Gimesia maris: one gene and its partner. The protein of the gene in region 1 interacts with the protein of each later gene in a pairwise test. Links are inferred from orthologs where the notes say so. Each region holds a gene or a part of one and is shown on either strand. Other genes may lie near its edges. The genes, in order: aceE and nth.

What was found.
Region 2: the proteins of aceE (region 1) and nth interact in binary tests that used the Escherichia coli proteins (3 or more experiments, as listed by UniProt). The link is inferred for Gimesia maris from one-to-one orthologs.

What each region holds. Positions count from the first base shown.
Region 1 is NZ_CP042910.1:4,796,843-4,813,008, reverse strand. What follows is about bases 12,412-15,658. They hold aceE (pyruvate dehydrogenase (acetyl-transferring), homodimeric type), read right to left. Parts: upstream 15,306-15,658; coding sequence 12,612-15,305; downstream 12,412-12,611. Other genes in these bases: GmarT_RS17565 (2-oxo acid dehydrogenase subunit E2), read right to left, coding at 12,412-12,553. In the rest of the region: GmarT_RS17610 (DUF1501 domain-containing protein), read right to left, coding at 1-1,220; GmarT_RS17605 (hypothetical protein), read right to left, coding at 1,389-2,030; argH (argininosuccinate lyase), read left to right, coding at 2,314-3,693; tRNA pseudouridine(38-40) synthase TruA, read left to right, coding at 3,742-4,545; GmarT_RS17590 (TFIIB-type zinc ribbon-containing protein), read left to right, coding at 4,684-5,856; GmarT_RS17585 (malate dehydrogenase), read left to right, coding at 6,090-7,082; bioA (adenosylmethionine--8-amino-7-oxononanoate transaminase), read left to right, coding at 7,184-8,551; GmarT_RS17575 (hypothetical protein), read right to left, coding at 8,564-9,649; lpdA (dihydrolipoyl dehydrogenase), read right to left, coding at 9,729-11,156; more of GmarT_RS17565, read right to left, coding at 11,204-12,411; GmarT_RS17555 (sigma-70 family RNA polymerase sigma factor), read left to right, coding at 15,977-16,166. UniProt on the Escherichia coli protein: Component of the pyruvate dehydrogenase (PDH) complex, that catalyzes the overall conversion of pyruvate to acetyl-CoA and CO(2).
Region 2 is NZ_CP042910.1:6,971,684-6,987,369, reverse strand. Bases 7,253-10,019 are described here. They hold nth (endonuclease III), read right to left. Parts: upstream 9,104-10,019; coding sequence 8,402-9,103; downstream 7,253-8,401. Other genes in these bases: GmarT_RS25930 (LON peptidase substrate-binding domain-containing protein), read left to right, coding at 9,238-9,945; dcd (dCTP deaminase), read right to left, coding at 7,694-8,263; GmarT_RS25945 (2-oxoacid:ferredoxin oxidoreductase subunit beta), read left to right, coding at 7,253-7,589. In the rest of the region: GmarT_RS25965 (hypothetical protein), read left to right, coding at 1-105; GmarT_RS25960 (ATP-binding protein), read left to right, coding at 111-2,330; GmarT_RS25955 (class I SAM-dependent methyltransferase), read left to right, coding at 2,802-3,887; GmarT_RS25950 (2-oxoacid:acceptor oxidoreductase subunit alpha), read left to right, coding at 4,620-6,488; more of GmarT_RS25945, read left to right, coding at 6,567-7,252; GmarT_RS25925 (sulfatase family protein), read left to right, coding at 10,059-11,654; GmarT_RS25920 (anti-sigma factor), read right to left, coding at 11,664-12,086; GmarT_RS25915 (transketolase), read left to right, coding at 12,557-13,399; GmarT_RS25910 (transketolase family protein), read left to right, coding at 13,516-14,469; GmarT_RS25905 (GNAT family N-acetyltransferase), read left to right, coding at 14,569-15,525. UniProt on the Escherichia coli protein: DNA repair enzyme that has both DNA N-glycosylase activity and AP-lyase activity. The DNA N-glycosylase activity releases various damaged pyrimidines from DNA by cleaving the N-glycosidic bond, leaving an AP (apurinic/apyrimidinic) site.

The DNA of each region.
Region 1 (16,166 bases):
CCGATGACAACTCCTCGTTGAACCGGGCCTCCTGCCATGAGTACACTACCGGCATTCGGGTAGTGGTCGCGTCCCGCAGTCGCATTTATTTTGGGTGTGCGACCGAATTCCCCCATCGCGATGACAAGAGTCGTGTCCAGCAGCCCACGATCTTCCAGATCATCAAGTAAAGCAGAGAGGGACATATCCAATTGAGGCAAGTTGCCGGGACCGGCATAGCTGTGCCACCGTTTATTTTCTGGCATTCCAGCTGGGCGCCCGGCGAAAGACATCATGGAATCAAACAGCCAGCCATGGTTATCCCAGGTGCCATTCGTTTTTGCATTTCCAAAGAGGCCTCCCTGGACGGCTTGATTGATTGTTACAAATCGTGCACCGGCTTCAATCAGCCTGCGGGCCAGTAAGACACGGCGACCATATATGTTGTCTCCGTAACGTTCACGTGTGTTAAGGGGCTCATCGTTCAGATTGACTGCTTTCTGCATTACACCACTGGTCAGCATGGCAATTGCTTCGTCGGTGAACTTGTCGACCGATTCCAGTTGCGAATTTTTCACATCGTGCAGTCGACTCAAGTTTTCTAACTGATCCAGCATTGATAGCCGATTTTCGAATCGCGTTCGCGAAAGATTCAATCCCCCCAGTTCCATGTCTGGTTTTTGCGGATCTCCTTTGAGATCAAACGCGGAGTAGGCAGTTCCCAGGTAACCGGGAGGGTCTGTGTAGCGAGCGGCAACTGGAATGCCCAGGTGGGGAGGAACTCCGGGCACTCGACTACCGTATAATGCTGAGACAAGGCAACCAAAGTTAGGGAAATACTGTTTGCCTGGGGGAGCAAATCCACTGGCTACATGTTGAGAACCGGTACTGTGTGAACCACTTTTGCCCTGCCAGGAGCGAATGATGGCTACTTTATCCATTCGGGTCGCCAGTAGAGGAAGTTTTTCACATATCTGTGTGCCAGGCACATTGGTGCTCGTAGGTTTCCAGGGGCCACGAATTTCTACGGGTGCGTTTGGTTTGGGGTCGAATGTTTCGAAATGGCTCGGGCCTCCTGCCAGGAAAATGAAGATACAGGAGAGGTCAGGTTTGTCTGGACCGGCTGACGCTTGCAGAACCTGTGGCAAGTTTAAGCCGAAGAGCCCGACACCGACCTGTAAGGCCTGACGTCGATTAAGCAGATGAGGTGCGCACATCCCGTTTTTAAAGACTTCAGTCATCTGTTTGGCCCGTCTTCAATAAGTGGAAGATGATCGGAGAGATTGAGTAAATAATTTTACCAGATCAGATTAGTACAGGCTAGACAAAGTCCCCAAAGAGAGAGGCTCAGATCGATTATGAGCAGGAAATGTGCGGCAGATTGCAAGCGAAGCTATGGCAACTGAAGATCAAGGTAGAGAAGGAAACATCGATGTCCATGCCAGGGCGGTGTAAAAGTCCTGTAATCCGGCGAACTGATATCCAAAGGGAATGATTCGTGGATTATACATGCGATCATAATTACCGAACCCACGAAACTGGAGTGAGCCAAACTGGAACGAAGGTCGGTAACCGTTGTAGTAAAATGTGTTTCCCTGATAGGGTGAGCCAAACCAGTTGGAACGGATGAAATCACCATACATGTAGCTGGCCGGGAAACCCTGCAGACGGGTGAATGTGGAACTCTGATACCAGGGCATCGATCGCAGGTAATAACTGCGATTGATCGGTGTCGAACGTGCGGTGCAGTTTTCACAAACCGCGGTGGATTTGACATCTGGGATCACACGCGGCGCGATGACGATCAGATCTCTGGAATCAGGACTGGTGGCAACAGCTTGCGGGCTTGGATCCAGTGGAAAACGGGTTTCCCGTGTGGCATACGAATTCACACCTGGAGCCGGTGAAATCTGAACTATCCATTCCGGAGTTGTGTCAGTAGCTGTGGTTTCCGAGCGGGAATCTGGTTTCTGGGCTTCAATGGCGGCCTGGGACCGGGAACTTGTCAGCAGGCAGACGATGACTGTCAGGAGTGGCAGCAGGTTTTTCATGGCAGTGACTTCAAACTTCAAATCATGATCTTAAAAATATTTTGATGCGTGGCAAAAAAGCAACGCTCTGAATTCCATCGTAGAGGGGGAAAGAGACCATTTACCAACAAAAATCCAGATTACCCGGCCAAAAAGCATAAATTATGGCTGCATTTTCACTCCGGGCTGGCAGGCGGCTTGATGGATGGCGGTCTGCTGATTAATCTCCTGTTCAGGACCTGTTGTCTTCTATAGCAGTGATCCGAGTTCAACTTTCAAAATCAACATGCAGTGGAGATATACCGTGGCCGCAAAAGCCTGGGGAGGACGATTTCAACAGCAGACCGATGCCCGCGTGGAAGCGTTTACGGAATCGATCAGTTTTGACAGCCGACTGGCGGCAGTGGACATTCAGGGCTCACAGGCCCATGCCCGGATGTTGGCCAGGGTGGGACTGATCAGTGATGACGAATGCACGCAGATCGTTGAGACGCTGACCCAGATCGGTAATGAAATTGAAGCCGGAAACTTCGAGTTTCGTTTCGATCTGGAAGACATCCACATGCATATTGAAAGCGCACTGATTGAGCGTGTTGGCGATGTAGGACGAAAACTGCATACGGCACGGAGCCGCAACGATCAGGTTTCGACTGATCTGAAGCTCTACACACGCGAGGCGATTCATCGCGTGGACGGTCTGCTTAAGGATCTGCAGACCGCGTTTGTCGAACGCTGCGGTCGAGACCAGGATCTCGTACTGCCCGGCTTCACACATCTGCAGCGGGCGCAACCGGTGAAAGCCGCCCATTACTGGCTGGCTTACTGTGAAAAGTTTGATCGCGATCGTCAGCGACTGGCAGACTGTTTGAAGCGTGTGAATGTTTCTCCTCTGGGTGGGGCAGCACTGGCGGGGACTTCATTGCCCATCGATCGGCATTATACGGCGGAACTGCTGGAATTCACTGACGTAGCCCGCAATAGTCTGGATATTTCCAGCGACCGGGATTATCTTGCGGAATTCTGTTTCTGTATGGCGTTGATCGCAACCCATCTGAGCAACTGGGCTGAAGAGTGGATTGCCTGGTTCTCGACTGAATTCGGGTTCATCAAACTGCCTGATGCGTTTACTACCGGATCGTCGATCATGCCCCAAAAACGGAATCCGGATGTACTGGAACTGATTCGCGGTAAGTCGGCTCGACCGATTGCCGATGTGCAGCAGATTCTGGTGCTGCTCAAAGGTTTGCCGATGGCTTACAATCGTGACATGCAGGAAGACAAGCTGGCGTTGTTCGATGCTTACGATACAGTGGCTGCCTGTTTGGAACTGGCGGCAGCGATGGTAGAAGGGGCAGAGCTGCAGCAGGAAACTATTGCGAACAAGCTGGAAGACGGATTTCTTGACGCGACCGCACTAATGGAATACCTGATCAAAAAAGGAACGCCAATGCGGACCGGACATGGCATCGTGGGCAAGCTGGTTTCGGTGTGTGAATCCCGTTCGATTCGTCTGGTGGATTTGCCGCTGGAAGAACTACAGCAGGCCTGTCCGCAGATTGAAGAAGACATCTACCAGGTGTTGGGGGCACGGAATGCGATGGCGGCGCTCTGCAGTTTTGGATCGGGAGGTGAAGTACCGGTACAGGAACAGACAGAATACTGGAAAGAGAAGCTGGGATTGTAAGGAGAACTTCCGGCGATTTCTTTTTCTGCGTCTGCTGATTGAGCGTTCATGAGAAATATTAAATTGACCTTGGCCTATGATGGATCGGAATATGCTGGGTGGCAGGTGCAACCCAATGGGCCGTCCGTCCAGGCCTGTGTGGAAAAAGCGATTGAACAGCTTACGCAGCAGCGCAGTCCGGTGCTGGTCGCAGGTCGTACTGATGCCGGCGTGCACGCGTTAGGTCAGGTGGCCAGTTTTCAGACGGAATCAGCCATTCCCTGTAAGAATCTGCAAACAGGATTACAGCGGTTTCTGCCAGAGAGCATCTGTGTGCGCGAAGTACGGGAAGTACCGCCGGACTTTCATGCTACCTATTCCGCGATTCAGAAACGGTATCGGTATGTGATTCACAATTCAGCGGTTCCCTATCCGTTCCTGAAAAAATATGTGAGCGAGTTCGGTCGTCCTCTGGACTCAGACCGCATGCATGCCGCCGGTCAGCAGCTGCTGGGCCAACATGATTTCCGCTGTTTCGAATCGCATTATCCCAATAAAGCAACCAGCGTGCGGACGATTACAGAACTGACTGTGCAGCGGACCGGGGTCTGGCCTGTGTGGGGAGTATTAGAACAGGCGCATCTTTCGATGGAGAATTCTACTTCAGCGGAGTTCATTACCGTCGATGTTGTTGCTGACGGATTTTTGTACAATATGGTGCGCGCGATTGTAGGTACGCTGCTGGACGTAGGCGTTGGTCGCTGGACCTCAAACGATGTACAGAAAATTCTGACCGGAATGGACCGTTCACAGGCCGGGCCAACAGCGCCGGCCTGTGGTTTGTACCTGGTACAGGTTGACTATCCGGAATGAATTCTGCAAATTAGATTTGATCCCGATCGGTAAAAATTACGTTTGCTGTAAGTCGAGTGTTCTTAACGGACCGGGAGTAAAACCATTCGGATTCAGAGAGATTGAGGGGCCCGCCACCTTCAATACGGAAAGTGAAAGATGAGTCAACCACCACCTTTGCCACCGCATGATGCCGATGAGCCTATCTTTCTGGAAGACTCATTTGACGGAGGAGGAGAACGGATTGATGATGAAAATGGTCGCATTTTCCCCTGTGAGAGTTGTGGCGCCGATCTGGTCTTCAATATCAAAACACAGAAGCTTCGCTGTGGACATTGTGGATATCAAAAAGAGATCGGGATTGATCCGAATCGGGAAATCGTAGAGCAGGACATTCATGCCATGCTGGCTCACCTGCGTGAACTGCGGGAGCAACCGGCTCAGGAAGGAGATGGTCAGGAACTGGAAGTGCGCTGCGAAAGTTGTGGTGCCACGCTGCTGTTTGTGGATTCGGTCACCAGCTCTGAGTGTCCTTACTGTGCCTCTCCCATTCAGCTGGAGCATGCACATACCTCAGATCAGCGGGTCCCCGTGGATGCGGTGCTCCCGTTTCTGATCGAGGAATCTGTGGCGCGGCAGCAGTTGAAAGCCTGGGTTAAGTCGCTGTGGTTTGCGCCGAATGAATTTGTGGAGAAGGGCGTAGAAGGGAAGTTTCATGGCGTTTATATGCCATATTTCACTTACGATTCCATGACCAGTACCCGTTATTCCGGTCAGCGGGGTGAATATTATTATGTCACGGTGGGGAGCGGGAAGAATCGTCGTCAGGAAAGACGGACACGCTGGTATCCCGCTTCGGGAGCCTTTCAGCGTTTCTTCGATGATGTGATCATTCTGGCTTCGCACGGCTTGCCTCGCCAGTTGATACGGGAGCTGGAACCGTTTCCATTACATCTGATGGTTCCGTTTAAGCATGCCTATCTGGCGGGCTTTACTGCGCGAACTTATGAGATCGAACTGGATGACGGGTTCGTGCTGGGAAAAGAGCGGATCGATGCTGCTTTGTATTCCGAAGTCTGCAGCCGCATCGGCGGCGATACCCAGCGGGTTGATTCAGTCGAGAGTCATTACGATGCAATTACGTACAAGCACCTGCTGTTGCCTTTGTGGCTGATGAGCTACAAGTATAAGGATACGCTGTATCAGGTCGCCGTGAACGCAGCGACCGGCGAAGTGAATGGGGAGCGTCCTTACAGCTGGGTGAAAATCATGTTTGCTTCACTCGCCGCAGCTGCAGTGGCTATCGGTGGAACCGTGCTGTTCAATCAGTAATGACCAACTTGTCTGCTTGAGTGAGATTTGCCGGAATCACCGGATTTGTTCAAGTTTCTGACCTGTATTCACGGACAATGCGCAGTAGTCTCCAGAAATTAGAAACAGATGCCTCACGACGGTTGCCGATCTGTCCACAGGGAGGTAAAAAAACGTAAGATTCCGCATTAATCCTGACCTGTGTTCAGGGGCAGGTACACTGGTAATATTCAATGTTAAGGAGTGCTTTAGAGATGACTCATCCGATTCGAGTTGCGGTAACCGGGGCAGCTGGCCAGATTGGTTATGCCATGCTGTTTCGCCTGGCTTCCGGGGAAATTTTTGGCCCTGATCAGCCTGTCATTCTGCATCTTGTGGAAATTCCTCCGATGCTGTCTGCGTTGGACGGAGTTGAGATGGAGCTTGACGACTGTGCCTTCCCAACTCTGGCTGGTGTTGTCAAAGCGGACAGCGACCACCTGGAAGATGCGTTTGCAGACTGTAACTTTGTCGTCTGCGTCGGAAGTATTCCCCGTAAAGCCGGCATGGAACGTGGCGACTTGATCCGGATTAACGGTCCCATTTTCACCAGCACCGGTAAGGCAATCGAAGCAGCAGCCGCTGAGGATGTGCGGGTTCTGGTTGTCGGTAATCCCTGTAACACCAACTGTCTGATCGCGATGAGCAATGCTCCCAAAGTTCCCCGTGATCGCTGGTACGCCATGACCCGTCTGGATCAGAATCGTGCCATGACCCAGATCGCCAAGAAAGCAGGTCAACCTGTTTCTGCGGTTAAGAACATGAACATCTGGGGTAATCACTCAGCAACTCAGTTCCCTGATTTTTATCATGCTACCATCCACGGTAACCCGGTTCCTGAAATTATTGAAGACCATGACTGGTTGCGCGGCGAATTCATTGAAACTGTGCAAAAACGTGGTGCTGCCGTTATTCAGGCCCGTGGCGCTTCCAGTGCCGCTTCTGCTGCGAACGCTGCCCTTGATACCATTAAGAGCATTATCACACCGACACCGCTGGGCGAAAGCTTCTCAGCCGCTGTCTGCAGTGATGGCAGTTACGGAGTTGATGAAGGCCTGATCTGTGGTTACCCACTGACCAGTGATGGAACTACCTGGAAAATCGTCGAAGGTCAGGAGCATGATGATTTTGCTCAAGCCAAGTTTGAAGCGACTTTACAGGAACTGCGGGATGAACGCGATGTCGTTCGCGATCTGCTGCCTGGTTAATCCCGTTTCAGATTTTGAAGTATCAGTGAAAGAGTCACGCTCCATCGACGTGGCTCTTTCTGTTTTTAATTACCGCGCACGAATCAGAACCGAGTGGAACAATGCAGTCTGACGAGTTACGTAACATCGATAATGAGCATGTCTGGCATCCCTTTACCCAGATGCAGGGGCATCGCGATGAAGAGGTACCAATCATCGAATCAGGCGATGGTTTCTTTCTGATCGATACGGACGGACGTTCGTACCTGGATGGAGTTTCGTCACTGTGGTGCAATGTGCACGGACATCGCGTGCCTGAACTGGACCAGGCAATTCGCGCTCAACTGGATCAAATTGCACATTCGACATTACTCGGGCTGGCGAGCGTCCCCTCAATCGAACTGGCAGAGGAACTGGTAAAACGGACGCCCGCTGATTTGACAAAGGTGTTTTATTCTGACAGTGGATCGACAGCGGTGGAAATTGCGCTGAAGATGGCGTTTCAGTATCACGCAAACAAATCGCCCGCCGATTCACAGACTCGTGATTTGTTTGCCTGTATGCAGCACGCTTATCATGGCGATACGATTGGTTCGGTGAGTGTTGGCGGGATTTCAATTTTTCATCAGATCTTCGGCAAACTGCTGTTTGAATCGGTACAGATTCCGTGTCCTGTCGCTTACCACCGTCCCGAGGGATATACAGAAGAAAGCTATCTTGAATTCTGCTTTGCTGAGTTAGAACGACTGCTTGCAGAAAATCATGAGCGACTGGCGGCTTTTGTAATTGAACCTCTCGTGCAGGGGGCAGCCGGGATGTTGATGCATCCTGCTGGATATCTGAAACGCGTGCGGGAGCTGACTCGTCAGTATGGAATTCCACTGATTGCCGATGAAGTAGCAGTAGGCCTGGGGCGGACCGGGACCATGTTCGCCTGTGAGCAGGAAGGAGTAACTCCTGATTTTCTGTGTCTGGCGAAAGGAATCACCGGCGGCTATCTGCCGTTAGCGGTGACGATGGCAACGGATGAAATTGCGGCTGCTTTCGAGGGCGCTCATACCGACTACAATGCCTTCTACCACGGGCATACTTATACGGGGAACTCCCTGGCATGTGCCGCGGCCCTGGCGACGTTGAAGCTGTTTGATGAGAACAGGACGCTGGATAACGTTCGGGAGACTTCTGCAGTATTGACACAGCGGCTGGCAGAACTCAAGGAGCATCCTTACGTGGGAGAAATTCGCCATAAAGGAGTGATGGTCGGTATAGAACTGGTCGCGGATCGTGAAACCCGGACTGCTTTTCCAGCAGAGCTTCGTTTAGGACACCAGGTGACCCTGGCTGCGAGAAAGAACGGCGTGATTGTGCGTCCGCTGGGCGATGTGGTGATTCTTATGCCGGCTCCTGGAATGCCCGCTGAACTGGTTGAGCAGTTGTGTGATACCGTGTTTGCCGCGATTGATGAAGCGATACAAATGCAGGTAGCTTAATCCGACCTCTGCCTATTTCTGCTCATCTGGCTGATCTGAACCAGCTGGCGGATCTTGTTTCTGCTGTCCCATCTGTTTGAGCACATCATTAATGTCGACGGTCTCGATATCTTTCAGGCTGTCCATCGACATGTCAGGGCGCTGCATCAGTTTCGCGGTTCGACTGCGGGCAAATTTCTGATCGCTGACCATGAATCTCCAGATCAGAAAAACCAACGTGATACTGATGACCAGAAACAGGCTGACAATGTATTTGACTGCTCCTGAAGATGAGGGGGCGGGCTGGTTCGTTGGTGGGAACCAGCGGATCTGGCGGGCAATCAGCAATGGTGCCGTCTGAAGCTTACCGGCTGCAGAGAGATAACCAGATTTTTTAAAGTAATATCCGGTGATCTGAACTTCAGGCATCTCAGCGAGATCCTCACCCTTTGGGATCCCAGCCGGGAGTTGAGTGCAGAAGACTCGCCAGGGATGAGTGCCGGAATCCTTTGAGAAAAACCAACCCTCGTAAAGGGAATCGACTCCGTACGTGTTTTTTTCTACAGAAACAGATTTGAGTCGTTTCAAGTGACCCTTTACTGTCATCAGTGATCCTCGGTACTGGGGAGATTCTGTCATGACAACAACAAAAGGGGGCGCCGGTTCTGCCGACTGTTCCAGGACGTTTTGCGGGATGGCTGCTGCTTTAGCCAGCAGATAATAAAGAGCGTTTACTTCATGAGTACGGATACCCAGGTTACTGTCTGAGACAGGATTCAACAAGCGGGGATCAACACGTACATCATATTCACCGGTTTCCAGCCGGGCGATGACTTTTTCAGGTACTTCGATTTCAGACGCTGGTTCTGAGCGAAATTCGTCTGGTTTCAGCGGTGATTCTTCCCTGACGCTGAAGTCAATTGCGCGGGGGGGCTCTTTGGCCTGCTGTCGAGCAGGCTCGTCTGCAGGGCGTCCCGTGAGCCAGTACCAGTTTTGTTCTCGTGAAGCATAAAGCATCGCGAAAAAAATGACACCCAGAGCGGCAACCAGTCGAAACAGCCGAACCTGATCACGGCGACTGAAATAAGAAGGCGTCGTTGATCGTTTATGAAATCGCATTCAACAACGCCCTTTATGCTGGTTCCTATTCTCAATAAATCCGCCTGCAGACTGAGTCGCCTGCAGGTCGGAGAGTCGATTATTTTCTTTTGGGTTTATACATGTGCGTCGCCTGACCAGTGAAGGCTTCTGCTCCTTCCATCAGGGTCTCCGAGAGCGTGGGATGTGCATGAATGCTTTCGGCGACGTCCTCTGCGACCGCGGCCATTTCGACAGCCATTACGCCTTCCGCAATCAGTTCACCGGCACCCGGTCCGACAATCCCGACGCCGAGCACACGCCCGGTTTTTTTGTCGAAGATCATTTTGGTGAGGCCTTCCGTGCGGCCCAGAGTCTGAGCCCGTCCTGAGGCAGCCCAGGGGAAACGAGTGATTTCCACATCCAGTCCCTGGTCTTTGGCTTCCTGCTCGGTCACACCACACCAGGCGAGTTCCGGGTCGGTGAAAACAACCGCGGGAATGGCGATGTTATCGAACTCGCCGAATTCACCGGCTATGCTTTCGATGGCGACTTTGGCTTCACGGGTGGCTTTATGTGCCAGCATCGGTTCGCCGGCAATATCACCAATCGCGTAGATGTGAGGCTCGGCAGTTCGCTGCTGTGCATCGTGTTTGATGAAACCGCGTTCGTCCAGCTCCAGTTTCGTATTCTCGAAGCCGATGCCTTTTTTATTCGGACGACGGCCGATCGAAATCAACACACGGTCGAAGACCTGCTGGGGTTCGACCCCTTCACCACTCAAGTCGGCTGTGATTCCGTTATCACCGGGAGTCAGTTTTTCGACTTTGGTATTCAGGTGAATGGCCGCAAAACTTTCGGTAAGCCGTTTCTGCAGCGGGCGCACCAGATCACGGTCTGCACCGGGCAGAAGTCCGCCTGTCATTTCCACAACCGTTACTTCCGAGCCCAGGGCGGCATAAACACTGCCCATCTCCAGACCGATGTAACCGCCGCCAACGACGAGCAGTTTTGTGGGGATGTCGGCCAGTTCCAGGGCACCGGTAGAATCCATGATCCGATCATCATCCAGATCAAAGACGGGAGGCACAGCTGGTGAGGAACCTGTGGCGACAATCGCGTATTTGAATTGAATGGTTTCGGTTGTTCCATCCTGTTTTGTGACTTCGACGGAGTTGGCATCTTTGAAACGGCCGAAGCCTTTGAGGATTTCCACGTTGCGGGCGCCAGCGAGTTGCCCGATTCCGCCGGTCAATTGTGTGACGACCTTGTTTTTGAAGTCCCGGAGCTGATCGAGGTTGATTTCCGGCTTCTGAAAGGTAATGCCCCACTCAGCGGATTCTCTGGTTTCATTGATCAGTTTTGCGACATGCAGCAGTGCTTTGGAAGGAATACAACCCCGGTTCAGGCAGACACCCCCGGGGGCAACGTCATCATTGACCATAATGACTTTGTAGCCTTTGTCGGCAGCTTCAAATGCGGCTGGATAACCGCCGGGGCCACCGCCGATGACAACAATATCCGTTTCTCTGGTAGCTGATCCAGACATAATATCGATAAACCTCTTATTGAATTACTTCAGTGTAGATAACGATCTCAGCAGTCAACCAGCAGATTGAACGGATCAGAGAGCAAACTGGAAAGACGCACGATGAATCGAGCAGCGTCTGCACCGTTGATGACCCGGTGGTCGTAGGACAACGACAGAGGCAGCATCAGGCGGGGAACAGGACTATCATTCAGCAGTTGGAATTCATGTCGCGAACGTGACATACCCAGGATGGCGACTTCAGGATAATTGACGATTGGCGTAAAGGACGTTCCACCAAGTCCACCCAGGTTGGTGATGGTAAAGGTTCCGCCCTGCATGTCATTCATTTCGAGTCTGCGATCACGCGCTTTGATAGCCAGCGCATTCATTTCGTTGGCAATGGTGATGATGTTTTTCTTGTCAACATCTTTCACGACAGGGACAACCAGTCCATTTTCGGTATCAACGGCGACACCGATGTTGATGTAGTTCTTGTAGACAATTTCATCGGTCTGCGAATCGAAGCTGGAGTTAAAACTCGGATATTCGTGCAGAGCGATAGCGATGGCTTTCATGGCCAGCGCGGTCATCGTAACTTTGGGACCCGAATAATTGGGCTTGGAGATAAAGAGTTTTCGCGCAGTTTCGAGGTCAGTGATATCCGCCAGGTCATGTTGAGTGACGTGCGGAATGACCTGCCAGGACAGACTGAGGTTTTTGGCAGAGACACGCGACAGTTTGTTGAGTTTCTTGCGTTCGACTTCTCCAAACTGAGTGAAGTCCGGCAGCGGAGGTACGGCGATTCCACCGCCACCGCTGGAAGGTCCACCATTGGCAATCAGGTTTTTGACGTAGTCTTCGACGTCTTCCTGAGTAACACGTCCACCGGGACCTGAGCCACTGACCTGATACAGATCGACGCCCAGCTTACGTGCCAGTTTGCGGGTCGCAGGTCCGGCGGGAACAGGTGCTTTATTACCCGATGAATCTGTATCCGCTGGCCGCACTGGAGCCGTTGCCGGCTGGGAGGCCGACTTGCTTTCCTGTCTGGGCTTCTCCTTCGATTCTTCCTCAACCGACTGTTCTTTCTGGGCCGTCTCTGGCTCTTCTGCTACCGGTTCTTCAGCCTTGGTTTCTGCCGATTTTTCTTCTTTGGCAGGAGCGGATGCATCACCGTTGGATTCATTGATCAACAGTAAAACGGCACCAATCGATACCGAATCGCCTTCAGAAACTTTGAGCTCTTCAATGGTCCCTGAGTAAGGCGATTCCAGCTGGACCACCGCCTTGTCGGTTTCGATGTCCATCAGAACCTGTCCCTGCTCCACTGTATCGCCTACTGCGACGGAGATTTGCCCGACATCTGCTGTCTCGACACCCTCACTCACTTCAGGAAGTTTAAATTCAGTAGCCATAGTTTTGTGTTCTATCTTCTTGTTGGTAATGCTTCAATAAAACCTGTTGGTATGAGAATTAAGCGAGCCGAGGATTTACTTTCTCTGGATCGATTCCCAGTTCTTTGATGATGGCAGGTAGTTTTGATTTATCGAACTGGCCTTCTTCGGCTAAAGAGACCAGTGTCGCGACCACTACATTTTCTGCATCAATTTCAAAATGACGTCTGAGTGATTCACGGGTTTCACTGCGACCGAAGCCATCGGTTCCCAGGACACAGTAATTTCCAGGGATGTCCTCACGGATCTGGTCGGCGACGAGTTTAATGTTATCGCTGGAAGCGATAAAGGGACCTGCAACTCCTTCAAATGTCGTTTGCAGATACGATTTCTGTGGCTCAGCATCCGGGTGCAGCCGGTTCTCACGTTCCACGTCTTTCACATTACGGGCCAGCTGGTTGTAGCTGGTGACACTCCAGACGTCTGTCGCGATATTAAACTGTTCCGCCAGAATTTCCTGGGCCCGCAGTACTTCACGCAGGATGGGACCACTACCAAACAGTTGAGGCCGCATCGAAGTAGCCGGTTTTTCGACTTCCTGAGCACGGAACTTGTAAATTCCGTTAATGATACCTTCGACGACATGATCGCCTTCGGGCATCGGTGCCATTTCGTAGTTTTCATTATAGACGGAGAGGTAATAGAAGATCTCTTCACCTTCCTGATACATGCGACGCAGACCTTCCTGGATGATAACTGCCAGCTCAAAAGCATAAGCAGGATCGTATGCCAGGAGTGTTGGTACTGTGGAAGCCATGACGTGACTGTGTCCGTCCTGGTGCTGCAGACCTTCTCCATTGAGAGTGGTTCTCCCGGAAGTACCGCCGAGCATAAAGCCTTTGGTACGGGAATCGGCGGCGGCCCAGACCAGGTCGCCGACACGTTGGAAACCAAACATGGAATAATAGACATAGAAGGGAATCATATTGACGCCCTGGTTGGCATAGGCAGTACCAGCTGCTATGAACGAGGAGATGGCTCCTGCTTCATTGATGCCTTCTTCCAGGATCTGTCCATCTTTCGCTTCTTTGTAGTACATCAACTGATCGCGGTCGACCGGCTCATACAGTTGTCCCTGGCTGGCATAGATCCCACACTGTTTGAAGAGGCCTTCCATCCCGAAAGTACGGGCCTCATCCGGAATGATGGGTACAATGCGTTTGCCAATCACTTTGTCTCTCAGCAGGTTACCCAGCAGGATGCCGAAAGCACCGGTGGTGGAGCCTTTTTTCCCTGCCATACTTGTCAGGAATTTATCGAGCGATTCCAGAGTTGGAGTTTCCAACCGTTCTTCGGTGGGCGTGCGCTTGGGGAGATAACCACCCAGTTCTTCCCGTTTTTTCTGCAGATACTGCATTTCGGGACTGTTTTCATCCGGTCGATAGAAGGGGGTGTCTTTGACGTCTTCATCGCGAATGGGGATACCAAACCGAGATCGGAAATCTCTCAGTTCTTCTTCGTTAGCCTTTTTCACATTGTGAGCGATGTTGCGGCCTTCGCCTGCTTCACCCAGACCGTAGCCTTTGATGGTTTTCGCCAGGATTACGGTGGGGGAGCCAGTGTGGTTTACAGCAGCGTTAAAAGCGGCATAAACTTTTTCTGGATCATGACCGCCACGTTTCATGCGTTTGAGCTGGTCATCAGACAGGTGTTCTGCCATTTTAGCCAGTTCGGGATTGTCCCCGAAAAAGTGTTCGCGGATGTAGGAACCGGGTTCGACGACGTACTTCTGGTACTGCCCGTCGATGACTTCCCCCATCCGTTTCACGAGCAGACCATCTTCATCTTCAGCCAGCAGAGGATCCCAGTCACTGCCCCAGACGACTTTGATGCAGTTCCAGCCGGCACCACGGAAGGCGGCTTCCAGTTCCTGAATGATTTTACCGTTACCACGAACGGGACCATCCAGACGCTGCAGGTTGCAGTTGATGACAAAGATCAGGTTGTCAAGGTGTTCGCGGGATGCGAGTGTGATCGCGCCCAGTGTTTCGGGTTCATCCGTTTCTCCATCGCCGACGAAACACCAGACTTTGGATTTCGATGTATCCATGATGCCACGGTTATGCAGATAACGCAGAAAGCGTGCATGGTAAATGGACATAATAGGTCCCAGACCCATGGAGACAGTAGGGAACTGCCAGAATTCAGGCATCAGCCAGGGGTGCGGGTAGGAGGACAATCCACCGCCACGGGGAAGTTCCTGCCGAAAACGTTCCAGGTTTTCTTCTGTCAGACGACCTTCGACGAAGGCGCGGGCGTAGACACCTGGAGAAGCGTGTCCCTGAAAGTAGACAACGTCACCGGAGTGATCTTCCGTCCGGGAATGGAAGAAGTGGTTGAAACCCACTTCCCAGAGTGTGGCAGCAGAAGCATAGGTTGAGATGTGTCCGCCGATGCCGTCATGGTATTTGTTGGCACGCACAACCATGGCCATCGCATTCCAGCGGATGATGCTTTTGATGCGTCGTTCAATCTCACGGTTACCGGGGAACGGTGTCTGCTCGTCAACGGGAATGGTATTGATGTAAGGTGTGTTGGCCGTAAAGGGCATTGTCACGCCTTGACGGTAGGCGCGTTCCTGCAGGATCGCCAATACATTTTTGACTCGTTCTTTTCCGTATCGGATGATGAGGTCATCCAGCGATTCAAACCATTCTTCGAGTTCCGCCGGATCGACTCCAGGCACTGCACCTGTAACTGTCTGTTCTACCATGAGATATGGTTCTTTCAACCTGCTTAAGTATTTTCGATGAGCGTAACTTCTCTTAGATCACTGACTGTAGCCATCCTGGCAGAAATCACGCAGATGAGTTCTCAACAATTCTAGGAATGCACCGTGAGTAAGGGAACTGTCACGGTTCTTTTTTAAGATCGTTCAGCTTCCGGTTTAGAGTTGAGGATGCTGCAACGGATCTCAGTTAGGGAAATGCTAACTAATTTCAGTCTGTTTTGCGAGTCAAAGTAACGGGTCTAAACTCTTTAATAGACATAGCAAACGGCAAACAGAACTGAGACAGGGTATGGGAAGGAAATTTTGAGGAAAATGGGAAGGGGATTGTGAAATGGATTCCAGGGAACACGAATGAGTTCACCCCTTATTTTATTGATCGGCTGTTGTTGAATATGGCGTGAGTCCGTCTCAGAATTCCTGTTGGTGTAATAATACTCAGTTGTGTTTTGACTGGTCAAAACTTCTGCCGTGAAAAGCAGAACCCGAAGTGTCCACAACTTATTATCTGGTCTTAAGATCATTAATTATCGCTCATTTTTAACAATTCTATCTGTTAAAATTGTTTTATCAAATCAGATTCCCTAGTATGAGCGCAGCGTCTCTGAAGGAAGATCGCGATTTGTGTCAGCATCACACGAACGAGTTTCTATTTCATGTACAGTACATCCATGGCTGATTTCCTGCAGGAAGATTCATTCTCCCAACTGGGTGAGCGGGCGATTCTTGCAGACCAGTCGAAGTCCTGTCAGTGTGAATTGCTGGCCGTCAAAAAAGCAGCCCGCATGAGGAAGGTCTGCGTCACGCGTGAGCTTCAGAAACGAGCTGAGCAGATTTATGCGACTG
Region 2 (15,686 bases), 2.2 Mb from region 1 along the record:
GTTGCACTGGAACAGTCTTCTTCCAGTGATAAAAACAGTGGCAGTGATCCAAAACTCCAATTTCGAAAAGGGGGGAACCAATTCAAACGCCATCTGATCCAATAGAATACATGCGACAATGTATTAGTAAACTCGACGCGTCAATCGCTTCTGAGTTGAACACGGCGCTGGACGCAGTGTGTGCCGGTTTTTCCCCTCAGCAATCGGAACAAGATCAACGTGTGCAACCCCATTTGAACGCGTTTGGTGAAATCCTGGAGCACTCCCTGAACGAAATCTATGTCGTTGAGGTCGAGACCTTCCGCTTTGTGCATGTAAATCATGGAGCACTGGCAAATATCGGTTATACACTGGCAGAACTCCAGGAGATGAGTCCGCTGGAGATTACCCCTGAGCATACCCCTGCCTCTATTGAACGTCTGCTGGCGCCGCTGTTGAATGGAACTGTTAAACATATTGAGTTTGAAACCGTTCATCGCCGCAAAGACGGTTCCTTATATCCAGTTGAATTACATATTCAACTGGCAAAGCTTGGTGAGCGTTCCGTATTTGTTGCTATAGTGCTCGACATCTCAGAGCGTAAACGAGAAGCAGCTCTGACACTCAGTCGAAATCAGGTTTACAAGCAGTTGGCCTCATCCGTACCTCTGGAAAAAGTGTTGGAAACGATCGTATTGGGCGTTGAGTCATACAGTCCTGAAATGATCTGCTCAATTCTTCTGCTCGATGAGTCTGGCCAGTACCTGCAGCCCGGTGTCGCTCCCAGTCTTCCTGGATACTACATCGAGGCAACAAGTCCATTCAAAATCGGCCCTGCAAAGGGATCCTGTGGTACGGCAGCATTTCACAATCGTCCCGTGTTTATCGACAATGTGCTGGAGCATCGAAATTGGGAGCCGATGAGAGAGTTAGTGAAACGCACGGGATTGAAAGCCTGCTGGTCAGTTCCGATTCGTTCTCGCAGAGGTAAGGTACTGGGGACACTTGCCATGTATTACCAGTCCCACAAGTTACCAGAATTAGCTGAACGTGAACTGATTGAGACCACTGCCTACCTTGCGGGGATTGTTATCGAACGATTTCAGGCGATCTCGCAGTTACAACAGGCGAAAGAGGCTGCCGAAGCGGCCAACCGTTCCAAGTCTGAGTTTCTTGCCAATATGAGCCATGAAATTCGAACCCCCATGACGGCCATTCTGGGATTCACAGATATCCTGATCAATGATCTGAACCAGACGGAAGAGATCGAAGTCGTACGGACGATTCACCAGAATGGAGAATACCTGCTGGGTCTCATCAACGATATTTTAGATTTATCGAAGATCGAAGACGGTAAATTAGACGTTGAATGGCTTGACTGCTCTCCTCACGAAATTGTGAACGATGTGATTTCTTTATTGCAGGTGCGAGCCGTGGCAAAGGGCATTCCCCTGGAAGTCAACTTTGAGGGTCCTGTTCCTGAATTAATTCACACTGACCCGGCGCGGCTGCGCCAGATCCTGATCAATCTGATCGGAAATGCCATCAAATTCACAGAACACGGATCAGTTCAACTCGTGATTCGCCTCGTCAGTAATCAGCAGAGCGATCAACAAAAACTTCACTTCGATGTCTTCGACACAGGCATTGGCATCGCAGCAGAACAGATTGAAAATCTCTTTTTGCCGTTCACACAGGCAGATAGCTCAACTACGCGGCAGTATGGGGGCACTGGTCTTGGCCTTGCCATCTGCAAACGCCTGGTGGAACTCCTCGGAGGGACCATTCAGGTCTCCAGCACGGTAGGAAAGGGGAGCACTTTTTCGGTCATTATTCCGGTGGGGGAAGTAGATCCTACGCGACTGATTGATGGCAATGGAATATCCATTGCTGACAAGAGGGAGGCCACATCGAGTGATGTTCCGAAAATTTCACTCGAAAACAGCCGTCTGTTACTTGTCGAAGATGGGCCGGATAACCAGCGTCTGATTCGTTTCATGTTGAAGAGCGCCGGAGCAGAAGTCACACTGGCTGAAAACGGGCAAATCGCGTTAGATCTGGTGGCGAAAGCAGAATCGGAACAGTCTCCCTTTGATGTGATTCTCATGGATATGCAAATGCCGGTACTGGATGGGTATGCCGCAACGAGACAATTACGAAACGAGGGATATGCTCGTCCCATCATTGCGTTAACCGCACATGCGATGGCAACAGATCGCGAGAAATGTATCGAGAGTGGATGTGATGATTATGCAATCAAGCCAATTGACCGACTAAATCTGATTGAGCTGATTGCTCACTATACTTCTCAAGGTGGGCTTCTTAGAGGCAACTCTGACCCGGTAGCGTAAATACAATGCCCTTTTCTTAGGAAATCAAGGTCATCCTGCTGACGCTGATTCGATTGCCAGGTCTTACTTCGCGTTCAGGACTGCTCATGCAGATTGTTTGAGAGCAATGCTTTTAGAACGCGTCCCGTTTCACCATAGCGCCTCTCGATCTGATATGCTCGATCGGAATGAACCTGGAGAGGCTACCTCCCACCGGGCATCAGTCGAACAGACTGTGACTCGATTCCAGCACTTGACGAGTCGTTGGAACAGTTCCAACCCTCTAATTCCTGGCTGTTTACGTCGAATTTCTCAGTACGGGTCTGATGAATCTTGAGATGGTTCGGCGGATCATTTCTTTTTTTTCAAAAAAACAGGTAACATGCGGGCGACTTCTTCGCTCAGTAATTTAGCCGCGGGGTTGTCGGGCTTCCCGCGGACTGGAAATCAGAACAAATACAATTAACGGAATCTGAAAGAAAGGGATTCACAATGTGTAACAACTGTAATCTGAATATTGACGCGGAGCGGACAGACGAGTTCGGCCAGAAACTGCTGCAGATCGTCAATCATAGTGCGCTGTCATTCATGCTCTCCATCGGTCATCGGGCCCGGCTGTTTGACATCATGAGTGAGATGGAGCACGCCACCAGCGAGGCCATCGCAGAGCAGTCCGGTCTGAATGAACGCTATGTCCGCGAGTGGCTGGGGGCGATGGTCACCGGTGGGATTGTCGAATATGACCCGGTATTAAAGACCTGTTTTCTCCCCGCCGAGCATGCCGCGTTGCTGACGCGAGCCGCCGGTTCCAATAATTTTGCGACGACAATGCAGTGGTTTTCCGTGCTCGGCTCGGTGGAAGATCGGATCGTCGACTGTTTCAGTGAAGGGGGCGGGGTCCCTTATTCGGAGTTCGCCCGTTTCCACGAAGTGATGGCGGAAGAGAGTTATAATTCGGTTGTGTGTGGTCTGTTCGAGCATATTCTGCCACTGGTTCCCGGACTCGAAGACAAACTGAAAGCCGGCATTGAAGTCCTGGATATTGGCTGTGGCAGCGGACTGGCATTGATCGAAATGGCAGCCGCGTTTCCCCAAAGTCGCTTTACCGGCTTTGATATCTCGGAAGAATCGATCGGCAGGGCCCAGGCGTCCGCGGTGAAACGAGGCGTGACCAACGTGACTTTCCAGGTGCAGGATGTTTCCGAGATGAATATGACCGATGCGTTTGATCTGATTACCGCCTTCGATGTGATTCACGATCAGGCCAAACCGGACCAGGTTCTTCGCGAAGTGAATGCGGCACTGAAGCCGGGCGGCACCTTCCTGATGCAGGATATCGCCGCTTCCAGCAATGTGGAGCAGAACATCACCAATCCACTGGGGCCGATGTTCTATACCATTTCGACCATGCACTGCATGACCGTCTCTCTGGCCCAGGGGGGCGCAGGGCTGGGAACCTGCTGGGGTAAAGAACTGGCCTGTTCAATGCTGGAAGAAGCGGGCTTCAATAATATTGATGTTCAGGAGCTGCCTCACGATATTATGAATTATTTTTACACAATGACGAAAATGAGTTGAACAGGTTGTTGTGAACCGTGTCTCTACAGGGAGTGGGAACCGTATGTTTCTACTCCCTGTTTTCATTGTACTTAGGGCAAATACTTTCGCGGACCTTCATCTGGAATCAGCCGGAGAATTAAAATAGGATATCGGGGTTTAATTTCAGTTGGATGACAGAACAGGCTGCCTATAATTTGATATGAGTACAGGTCTGATCCATCTCATGAGAGAAAATCTGAAGAATCAGCAAAGAATGTGATGTTTAAGGCCTTTCCAAGTGTTGAATATAGTGCAAAAATGCCGATTATAAGGAATAAATCTGTTACGTTGAGTTTGCCGTTCAAAGGAGTGATGGTAAGCAGGCCGTGATGGAAAGCGCGGATGTCTGGAGCTGGAACTTCAATGCTCGCAAGGGATTGAAAGGAATCGCCCGACAGACGAAATGATGCATGTAAATTGTGAAAACCAAGTGTGGCCTACTCCTGCGTCTTTCCCTCCTTTTGCGGGGTCTGAAGCAATTCAGTCCCGAACCATGTCTGAGAGAGCACATCGCGTTTTCCACGGTTTCAACTTTTCAGTGATGAAGTGTCTGGTTTTTCGTAATCGAAAAACAGGACCAGACCAGCGAACCCGTCTTTTAATCGAGCGGCAGTCGCGATCACCGGGGAGACAGACCATTAAAAATATTTTTTCATTCAACTGAGACTGTACCGCCTGAACTCAGGCGACTACCGGGGAGTAAACAAAAGAATGTCGACCACTGATGTGTCTGGTGCTAATGGCAAGATCAGCGAACAACTGGATGCTGTTGTAATTCGTTTTTGTGGAGATAGTGGCGATGGAATGCAGCTGGCCGGCACGCAGTTCACGAATGTGTCCGCTGTCTTTGGTAACGATGTCAGTACACTGCCTGACTTTCCCGCAGAAATCCGCGCACCTGCCGGTACGCTGGGCGGAGTCAGTGGATTCCAGATCTGCTTCTCCAGCTCAGACATTTACACTCCCGGTGATGAAGTCGATACGTTAATCGCCATGAACCCGGCGGCGTTGAAAACCAACGTAGCCGATCTCAAGCGGGGCGGAACACTGATCGTCAACGAAGACGCATTCGAGAAATCGAACCTGTCCAAAGCCGGTTACGACAGTAACCCGCTGGACGATGAAGAATCTCTGGCCGCCTACCAGCTGCAGAAAGTGCCGATGACCAGTTTGACGCGCGACGCCGTCGCCGAACTGGGACTTTCGCCACGAGAAGCAGAACGCTGCAAAAACTTTTTCGCGATGGGGCTGGTGTACTGGCTCTATCAGCGCGATGCGACCCCGACTGAAGAGTGGGTCAAAAGCAAGTTCGCAAAAAAACCGGAACTGGTCGAAGCGAACCTCAAAGCCTTACACGCCGGCTATAATTACGGCATTACTACCGAAGCGATTACCGTGCATTACCGCGTTGATCCCGCGGATCTGCCTGCCGGTAATTACCGCAAGGTGACCGGTAACGAAGCACTGGCATTCGGTTTTGTGACGGCAGCCAAACTGGCCGGCAAGCAGTTGTTCTACGGCGGTTACCCGATCACTCCCGCCAGCGATATTCTGCACGAGCTTTCCAAACTGAAAAATTTCAACGTGGTCACTTTCCAGGCAGAAGATGAAATCGCTGCGATTACCAGCGTCGTTGGTGCCTCTTTTGCCGGCGATCTGGCGATTACTGCCAGCAGTGGTCCCGGAATCGCTCTCAAAGGTGAAGGTATGGGACTGGCAGCGATTATGGAATTGCCGCTGGTCGTAGTTGATGTCCAGCGCGGCGGACCCAGCACGGGGCTGCCCACCAAGACAGAACAGTCGGACCTGTATATGTGCATGTTCGGCCGCAACGGTGACTGCCCGATGCCTCTCATCGCTCCTGCGACACCGGCAGACTGCTTCGAGATGGCTCAGGAAGCACTGCGAATCGCGGTGGAATTCATGACTCCCGTGCTCTTGCTCAGTGACGGTTATATTGCCAACGGTGCCGAGCCCTGGAAGATTCCGGATGTCTCGTCACTCAAACCAATTCCGATCGTCCAGGAAAATACACAGACGAATGGGGAATTCATGCCCTACCTGCGGAATGAAAAGAAAACCCGTCCCTGGGTCATTCCTGGTACACCGGGTTGCGAACACCGCGTGGGTGGTCTGGAAAAATCAGACGTGACAGGTAATGTGAATTACTCTCCCGAAAACCATCAGTTTATGACCACACTCCGGGCAGAAAAAATTGCCGGGATTGCAGACTTTATTCCCGAACAGACCGTCGAAGGTCCTGAGTCGGGAGACCTGCTGGTGATCAGCTGGGGGGGAACTTACGGGGCGGTTCGCACTGCGGTCAAACAGTCGGTTCAGGAAGGTCTGTCGGTGGCGCACGCCCATATTCGCTACCTGAATCCGTTCCCGAAAAATCTGGGCGATCTGATCAAGAAATATAAGAAGGTCCTGATTCCCGAGCTGAATACCGGACAATTACGGATGATCATTCGTGGTACCTACCTGGCTGATGCTGTCGGCCTGAATAAAGTCCAGGGGAAACCGTTCCTGATCAGTGAAGTGAAAGACAAAATCAGAGAGATGATCAAAGAGAGCTGATCTCAACGGATGTCATCTGATCTGATACCTTTATAAACCAGTTTAAAAACGAGTTATTGCGTTTAAGGATAGTTAAAAATGAGCGTTGATGTCACACTGCCTGTCCTCTCGCCAAAAGATTTTGCCAGCGATCAGGAAATCCGCTGGTGCCCACGCTGTGGCGATTACTCTATTCTCGCCCAGATGAAAAAAGTCCTGCCGACTCTGGGTATCCCCAAAGAGAAGTTCGTGTTCGTTTCCGGAATTGGCTGCTCCAGCCGTTTCCCGTACTACATGGATACCTACGGGATGCACAGTATTCACGGTCGGGCTCCTGCGATTGCCACCGGCGTCAAACTGGCGAATCCGGATCTGCAGGTCTGGGTGATCACCGGTGATGGCGATTCGCTGTCGATCGGCGGGAATCACTTCATGCACGTACTGCGGCGTAACGTGGATCTGAAAGTGATCATGTTCAACAACCAGATTTATGGTTTAACCAAAGGTCAGTACTCACCCACCAGTCCTACCGGGACCAAAACGAAAAGTACACCTTTTGGTTCGGTGGATCGGCCTTTGAACCCGCTGTCGGTGGCCATCGGTGCCCGGGCGACATTCGCGGCCCGATCGGTTGATGTGGATATCAAACACCTCTGTTACGTTCTCGAACGGGCAGCACAACACAAAGGATCTGCCTTTGTGGAAGTCTATCAGGACTGTAATGTCTTTAACTCGGGTGCGTTTGAATTTGCTTCCAAGAAGGACCAGAAAGCAGAAAACGTGATTTACCTTGAGCATGGTAAGCCCTTGATCTTTGGAAAAAATCGCGATAAAGGCGTTCGTCTCAACAGTCACGACCAGCCGGAAGTGGTCGAACTGGGCAAAGGGGTCACGGAAGACGATCTGCTGTTCCACGATGAAAAGTCAGAAGACATGAACCTGGCGTTTCTGCTGGCCAGCATGCGGTATCCGGAAATGCCCGAACCCATGGGGGTCTTCCGCTGTGTCGAACATCCTACCTACAACGACGCCGTCTACAACCAGGTGGAATCCGCCACCGAACGTAACGGTGATGGGGATCTGGAAGCTCTGTTCAACACCGGTGATACCTGGACCGTGTAAACGGCACAGATCGAAAATAAAAAAAGGCGTTACAGTGAATTCTGTAACGCCTTTTTTATATTGATCACAGCTGAATCTCAGTGGAAACAGATCACGGTGAGGCTTTACTGTGATGCTTCTTCGCCAAACGAAAGTCGCATCTGGCGAGACTCGGCCGGGTCAAGTTCTTTGAACAGCAGGCTGGGTTGAATGCCTTTATTGTTCTGGTACTTGTCGCTGTTATATTCGACGATTTCACCGATGGGCGTGTTATAAATAATCTGACAGATGGCGACGCCGGCGTAAATACGAACCGGCTGGGCCACCGTGATTTCCAGGGTCCAGTAACCACAGAACCCGATATCACCCACGCCGGCAGTAGCGTGTACGGAAATTCCCAGACGTCCGATCGACGAGCGTCCTTCGAGGAGTGGCACCAGGTTATGGGTTTCGGTTCGTTCCACGGTCCGTCCCAGGTAGAGTTGCCCGGGATAGAGCACCATCCCTTCTTCCGGAATCACATATTTCCCCAGGCGATTCGGGCGGGCCATGTCCAGCACGATTTCCTCGTAGACCATCAACTCGTTATGCAGGCAGAGGTTATAGCTGTTCGGGTTCAGATATTTTTCGTGATAAGGTTCAATGACAATATCTGTTCCCAGGCGTGCTTTGATTTCTTTCCCGGTCAGGATCATTGGCTTCTCATTATGGTGAAGGTTGGATGTAGACGCTGCATACTGGAACCATAAACCGACGCGAACCGGCTTTCAACGGTTTGGACGGGTGTTTTCGGAAACAGAGCCAAGTACCAGGAATCCACCGGTGAAAAGCGTTCACTCCGTGAGCGGCTTCAAGCCGATCCGCGGGCAGATTTTGAGCAGGCTGCATTCCGTACAGCGCGGTTTGCGGGCCACGCAGGTGGCACGGCCGTGTAGAATGACCCGATGGGAAAAGGCGATCCATTCTTTTTTCGGCAGGACTTCCATCAGGTCGCGTTCAATGATCTCCGGGTTTTTACTGGTGGTCAGCCCGAAGATATTGCAGATGCGTTTGACGTGCGTATCAACGACCACGCCACTGGGAATTCCGAATGCAGTTCCGAGAACCACATTGGCTGTTTTACGGCCGACACCCGGTAATGCCACCAGTTCTTTGAGCGTGCGGGGAATCTCGCCTGCATATTGTTCCGTGACAGCCAAAGCCATCTTGCGAATGTTGGTCGCTTTGGCGCGGAAAAAGCCAAGCGGGTACACAATCTTTTCAACATCGGCCTGTTTACTGGTCGACAGTTTTTCCGCCGTCGGATATTTCTTGAACAGAGTCGGCGTAGTTGCATTCACGCGTTCGTCAGTGCATTGTGCGGAGAGAATGGTCGCGACGAGCAGCTGAAACGGCGAATCATGAATCAGCGCGCACTCCGGTTCCGGGAACAGTCGAGCCAGTCCCCTCGCGATTTTGCGGGCATGTTTCTTTTTGTCATCAAGTGAGTCGCTATAACCGGAACCTGCTGCAATCTGCGAATTATTTTTAGCCATATTCTGCGTGACAATTCCCAAAATGAAGTGCTACTCTCACTGACATGTTTTCATCAGCCAGCTGAGTTTGATAAATGAACTTAGTATGGGGGACTCAGAATGGTTTTTCAATGTACGGGGTTGGAATATAAATAATGGTAGCAGACAACGCAGTGATCGAGCAGCAGTTAAAGACCATCTCCGGAATGGTTCCTGTATTGAATCTGGAAGATTACGTTCTCCTGCCGCATGCTGTCATTCCACTCCGCTTTACCGCCCCCGCTGACTGCCAGTTGATCGACGATGCTCTGAATGCCCATGGATTCATTGCCGTCGATCTTAAGCAGACGTGCCCTGCTGCGGGAACCGAACTTTCAACGGAATCCGGAATTCGAACCGTGTGCGTCGCTTCCATTCTGGCGCCGTACCAATTGCAGTCAGGAGCCCGTTCGATTCTGCTGCAGGGATTATGCCGCGCACAGATGGTTGTCTTGCAGAATTCAGAGCTGCCTTATCAGAAAACATTGCTGGATCTGAAAACAGATTATTATGCTGACCAGCCTGTCATTCACCGCGAACATCGTCAGTTGGAACTGCTGGAACTCTATTCCCGCCTCTATATGGATCACGCTTCCAATCCGATGTATTATCACCAGTTGCATCGCGAAGTCAGTCTGGGGACTCTTTGTGATACCCTTGCGGGGACGATCAGGCTGGAACCTGCCCTGGGGCAGATGCTCCTGCATGAACAGGATGTCGACCTTCGCAGTGATCTGCTGTTGAGCTTTTTTAAGAACAGGCTCCGCGAACGGCAGCAGAGCCCCGCGACACAAGCACTTTCAACTGACTTCAGTTGTAACTGAATTCCGCAAGCCTTTCTTTCTTGAGGCAGCTTCTCCGGTCGCGTAAGATAAAAGTTCAATCTTACTGACGTCACTGCTTCCACACTGGATGGCACAACCGGAGAACAGCTGAAATGAAAAACCGCTTGATCGCTGTATTATGGCTATTCCTGTTCGGAATGCTCTGCACGGACGTTGTCAGAGCGGATTCAGAAGCGTCAGCAAAGAAACGTCCGAACATACTGTTCTGTATCGCCGACGATGCCTCATTCCCGCACATGGGCGCGTACGGTTGTTCCTGGGTCAAAACGCCCGGCTTTGATCGAGTCGCGCGGGAAGGCCTGCTCTTCAACAACGCGTATACGCCGAATGCCAAGTGTGCGCCTTCACGGGCCTGTATTCTGACCGGTCGCAATTCCTGGCAGCTGAAAGAAGCCGGCAATCACATGGCGTTTTTTCCACCGGAGTTTAAAACCTATGTCGAATCTCTGGCAGACAATGGTTATGCCGTGGGGAAGACAGCGAAAGGCTGGGCTCCTGGAGTTGCCGTCGATGCGAACGGCAAACGCCGCGACCTGGCAGGACCCGCGTTCAATCAGAAAAAGACCAGGCCCCCCGCCAGCGGAATTTCACCCATCGATTACGCTGCCAACTTCGAACTGTTTCTTAAGCAGAGCGCCGTAGAAAAACCGTGGTGTTTCTGGTATGGCGGATTTGAACCGCATCGGGGTTATGAATACGGGGCGGGTATTAAGAAAGCCGGTAAGAAAATTACCGATATTGATCGCGTTCCCGCTTACTGGCCTGATAACGAAACCATTCGCACGGACATGCTCGATTATGCCTACGAGATTGAATACTTCGACCAGCATCTGGTGCGCATGCTGAATCTGCTGGAGCAGCGGGGCGAACTGGATAATACGCTGGTGGTCGTGACCGCCGATAACGGGATGCCGTTCCCCCGCGTGAAGGGACAGGAGTATGAACGTTCCAATCATCTGCCGCTGGCCATCATGTGGAAGCAGGGCATTCCTACCGGTAACCGGGTGATCGAAGATTATGTCAGTTTCATTGATTTCGCGCCGACATTTCTGGAAGCCGCCGGCCTGACCACAGAAGCTGCGGGCATGCAGCCGATCACCGGACGCAGTCTTTCGGATATTTTCCAGTCAGAAAAATCGGGCATGGTCAATCCAGAACGCGACCATGTTTTAATCGGTAAAGAACGCCATGACATCGGCAGACCCCATGATCAGGGTTATCCGATTCGGGGCATCGTCAAGCAGGGGATGCTTTATCTCAAAAATGACGAACCCGGACGCTGGCCCGCCGGGAATCCCGAAACCGGTTATCTCAACTGCGATGGCAGCCCGACCAAATCGGTCATACTGCAACTGCGTCGCGACGGGAAACAGGCAGACTTCTGGGAATGGGCATTTGGCAGACGTCCGGCTGAGGAACTGTATGCCATCAGTGAAGATCCGGAGTGTATGCGGAACCTGGCAGCACTGCCCGCCCATCAGGGGGTGAAGAATTCACTGAAAAAACAGTTGCAGGACGAATTGACGGCACAAAAAGATCCGCGGGTGCTGGGGAATGGTTCGATCTTCGAGAAGTATGAATACTCCGATCCTCGAACACGTCATTTTTATGAACGCTTTATGCAGGGCGAGAAAATCAAAGCAGGCTGGGTCAATGAAACGGACTTTGAGTCGCAAGCGCTTGACTGACGGCGCTGGTTAGTGGTCGTCTTTGTCGGCGGAGAGATAACCGGCGGAAGACTGGAAGTATTTCTGGCGACGTCGATTGGAATCCTGTGAGGCTGCGGAGAGTCCCGCTTTCAGATCTTCCAGATTTGCCTGGCAGTAGCGGCAGCCGGTCTCCGTTAAATGGAATTCAATAAATTCGTGATACGCGGGAGGCAGTGTTTCGAGGAGATAGCCTCCCAGCTGACTGCGCGAAGGGCAGCTCAACCGATTTCGCCTCCAGATCTCTCCCACCGAATGCACGCCATCATTCCTCTGACGTGACAGCGACGCGAGGCGAACCCGCAATGAATCTGAGCTGCGGAGTGTGGCTTCGACCTGTGACATCAGATCTACCGACAGATTTTCATCCAGATAAGCCAGCAGTTCCTGGTCTGTAAACGGTTTTTCTGACATGACTTGAGAGCCTCACTCCTGACAGAATCTGTGATGTTTTGGCTGAGAGAACAATTTCTATTATGCGTGAACGGCCCCACGCTTTAAAGGTGATTTGTGTAAACAATTGGGTAATTCTGAGAAAATCGAGAGAGGGTTTGCTCCGTTTGAAAGATCGGGGAGGGTTTTGTGAATTTATCAAAAAATCGGGTCAGGTAAGCCCTTTTTCCAGATCGTCAAACCGGTTTCTCCTGCCGGAATGGTTGTCGCTGACAGCTTTGCTCGTTAGCATACGCTTAATACATCGACGCGCTTAAGTTGCGCCTGGTGGCGCGTGAATACTGTCGCCGCTCAAATCTACGGTTACCCGGTTTCGGCACCGCACTTCTTCAGTGATGTACAATCAGTTCGTCATATTACAAACTGAAGGAAGTAAATCGGTTGGGAGCGGGGCGCTTTTTTGTCTGTCTTGAAGAATTGAAGGAATCACAGTGGCTGCTCAAGCAAATGCCTTATCATTAGAAGAGTTGAAGGAAAAAGGTAAAGTCCTTCGTCGTCTGATCATCCGTATGACCACTGAGGCCGGAAGTGGACATCCCAGCAGCAGCCTGTCTGCTGTGGAAGTTGTGAACGCACTCTGGTTTGGTGGTTTCATGAAATACGATCCCGAAAATCCGAACTGGGAAGCCCGCGATCGTTTCATTCTGAGTAAAGGCCACGCGGTTCCCGTGCTGTACGCAGCCATGGCAGAAGCCGGTTACTTCTCGGAAGAGGATGTGATGACCCTTCGTAAACTGGGCAGCCCGTTTGAAGGTCACCCCAATATGAAACGTCTGCCCGGTATTGAAGCCTCAACGGGTTCACTGGGACAGGGACTTTCCCTGGGAATCGGACAGGCCCTCGGCGCACGCCTGAACGACAACGGTTCGAACGTTTTCGTTGTCATCGGCGACGGGGAAATGGGCGAAGGTCAGGTCTGGGAAGCATTGGCAGCGGCTGAAAAATACAAGCTGGGCAACCTGACTGCGATCATCGATCAGAACGGATATCAGCAGACCGGCGCGACTCACGATGTACTTGATCTGGGTTCCTTTGAAGAAAAAATCTCTGCTTTTGGCTGGTATACACAGACAATTGAAGGCAACGACCAGGCAGCGGTTGTCGAAGCCCTGGAAAATGCGGCCAAAGTCACAGACCGTCCCAAAGCTATTATTTCAAAGACAAAAAAAGGGTATGGAATTCTTCCCGTCCTGGAAGAAACTGGCGATGTGAACTATCACGGTAAGCCGCTTTCACCGGAACTGGCAGAAAAAGCTCTGGCGTTTCTTGCTTAGAACCCCTGCCGGCAGGTGGCCTCGAACGGAAACCGTTCCAGGCATTTGAACACCGCTGGAGGATCGAATCAAATAACATCTAAAGTTAACACATACAAAAAAAGAGACTGATCATTATGTATTTAGGCGAACAGAGTGGATTGAAAATCGGACAAGCCACCCGCGATGCGTTTGGTGATGCATTAAAAGAACTGGGTGATAAATTTCCGGGAGTTGTGACGGTAGACGGCGATGTCGGGAACTCAACCCGAACAGAAGTGTTTGCCCAGGCCTATCCGGAACGGGCCTTCAATGTCGGAATTGCAGAAAGCAACATGGTCAGTGTGGCCGGCGGTCTGGCTTCTACGGGGCATATCCCGGTGGTTGCCAGCTTCGCTGCATTCCTACTGTGTAATGCATACGACCAGATCAGAATGTCGATTTCATTTCCCAACATGAACGTCAAACTGGTAGGAACCCATGCCGGTATTTCTATCGGCGAAGATGGTCCTTCCCAGATGGGTATCGAAGATGTCTCACTGGCCTGCAGTCTGCCGGGCATGGTTGTGATTGTCACCGCTGACGCCGTTTCCACCAAAGCGGCAACCGCTGCCATGCTGGAATACGAGGGGCCTGTTTACCTGCGTCTGGGACGTCCCAAAGTATCTGAAATTTATTCCGCTGGAGATACCTTCGAGATCGGTAAAGCCAATACCGTTCGTGAAGGTGACGATGTGACGATTATCGCCAACGGTCTGATGGTCGCCGGTGCGATTGATGCTGCGACAAAACTGTCTGAAGAAGGCGTCAGTGTACGTGTCATCGACATGCATACCGTGAAACCACTGGATGTGGAAGCCGTTCAGAAAGCCGCGCATGAAACCGGCGCGATTGTCGTTGCTGAAGAACACCTCGCTCATGGTGGATTGGGATCTGCAGTCGCAATGGCAGTTTCGCAGACCAATCCGGTTCCCATGGCTTACGTTAATGTGGGTGACTGTTTCGCAGAAAGTGGAGATCCCCAGGGTCTGCTGGACAAATACGGTCTGACTGTTGCTGCGATTGTTGAAGCGGTCAAAAAAGTAAAATAAGGAATCACAGGCCCTCTTGGGATTTCACAAGGGGGCCTTTCTATTCCTGTATCAGAGTTTCTGATTCTAAGTCCCGTTCACATTTTGTGAGAGAACTTTGTGACTGAGTTTCGCGCGTTTCATAATACCGACCCACCACAGCTGCTGAGATTATGGCATGCTGCAGGACTGGGTAGAGGAGCCGCGGAATGTCTCAGCAACGATGCCTTCGAAGTTCTGATTTTCTCACAACCCTACTTCGATCCTGAAGGGTTGATCGTTGCAGAAGAGAATGGCGAACGGGTCGGGTTTATTCTTGGCGGTTTTGGAGCCAATGAGGAAGGATCTGCGCTGGACTATACCAAGGGCGTGATCTGTGCAGTCATTGTGCACCCGGATTACCGTCGCCGTGGAATCGGTCGCGAACTGGTGCGACGCGCAGTAGAATACCTCAAATCCAAAGGAGCGACCGAGATTACTGCGGGACCTTCCGGGCAGCGATCCCCGTATCTGGTGGGCCTGTATGGGGGCACCCGTCCTTCCGGTTTTCTCCTCTCTGATCCGCTGGCGGCTCCCTTCTTCGAAAGCCTGGGTTTTGAATCAATCGGTTCAACCCGCATCTACCAGCGCGATCTGCTCGGCCAGAAACCGCCGATCAAATTTCACCTGGTCACAATCCGTCGGAAAATGCAGTTGAATATTTCCGATGATTACCAGGCGCCCAACTGGTGGTGGCTCACCCGACTGGGACGACTCGAAACGCTGCATTTTGAACTCGCTTCCAAAACTGGTGAGCCGGCTGTCGCTTCTGCCACCATCATTGGCCTGGATCTCTATATCCCCAAATGGGAAGAACGTGTAATCGGACTGACCGACGTGTTTGTGAACGAAGCGGAACGCGGCAAAGGGTATGGCCAGTCATTACTGCTGGAAATCGCCCGTCGACTGCAGGATGAACTGATCACCAAGCTCGAACTGCATGTCGACGAAACCAATACGGTTGCCTGGAATGTCGCAGAGGCAGTTGGCTACTATCAGGTTGATACTGGTATTGTATATCAACTGATTTCACGTTAGCGTGTAATAGGATAGTGATGTCGCCTTTGGCAGACGGCATCAGTATTGTGGGACAGTGTTTTCAGAACGCATCCACAATGATCCATAGCGTCACTCGATCATTTAGAGGCGGGCCGGATGATCCTGCAGACGCGACAGCAAAACTGGACACAGGCTACACT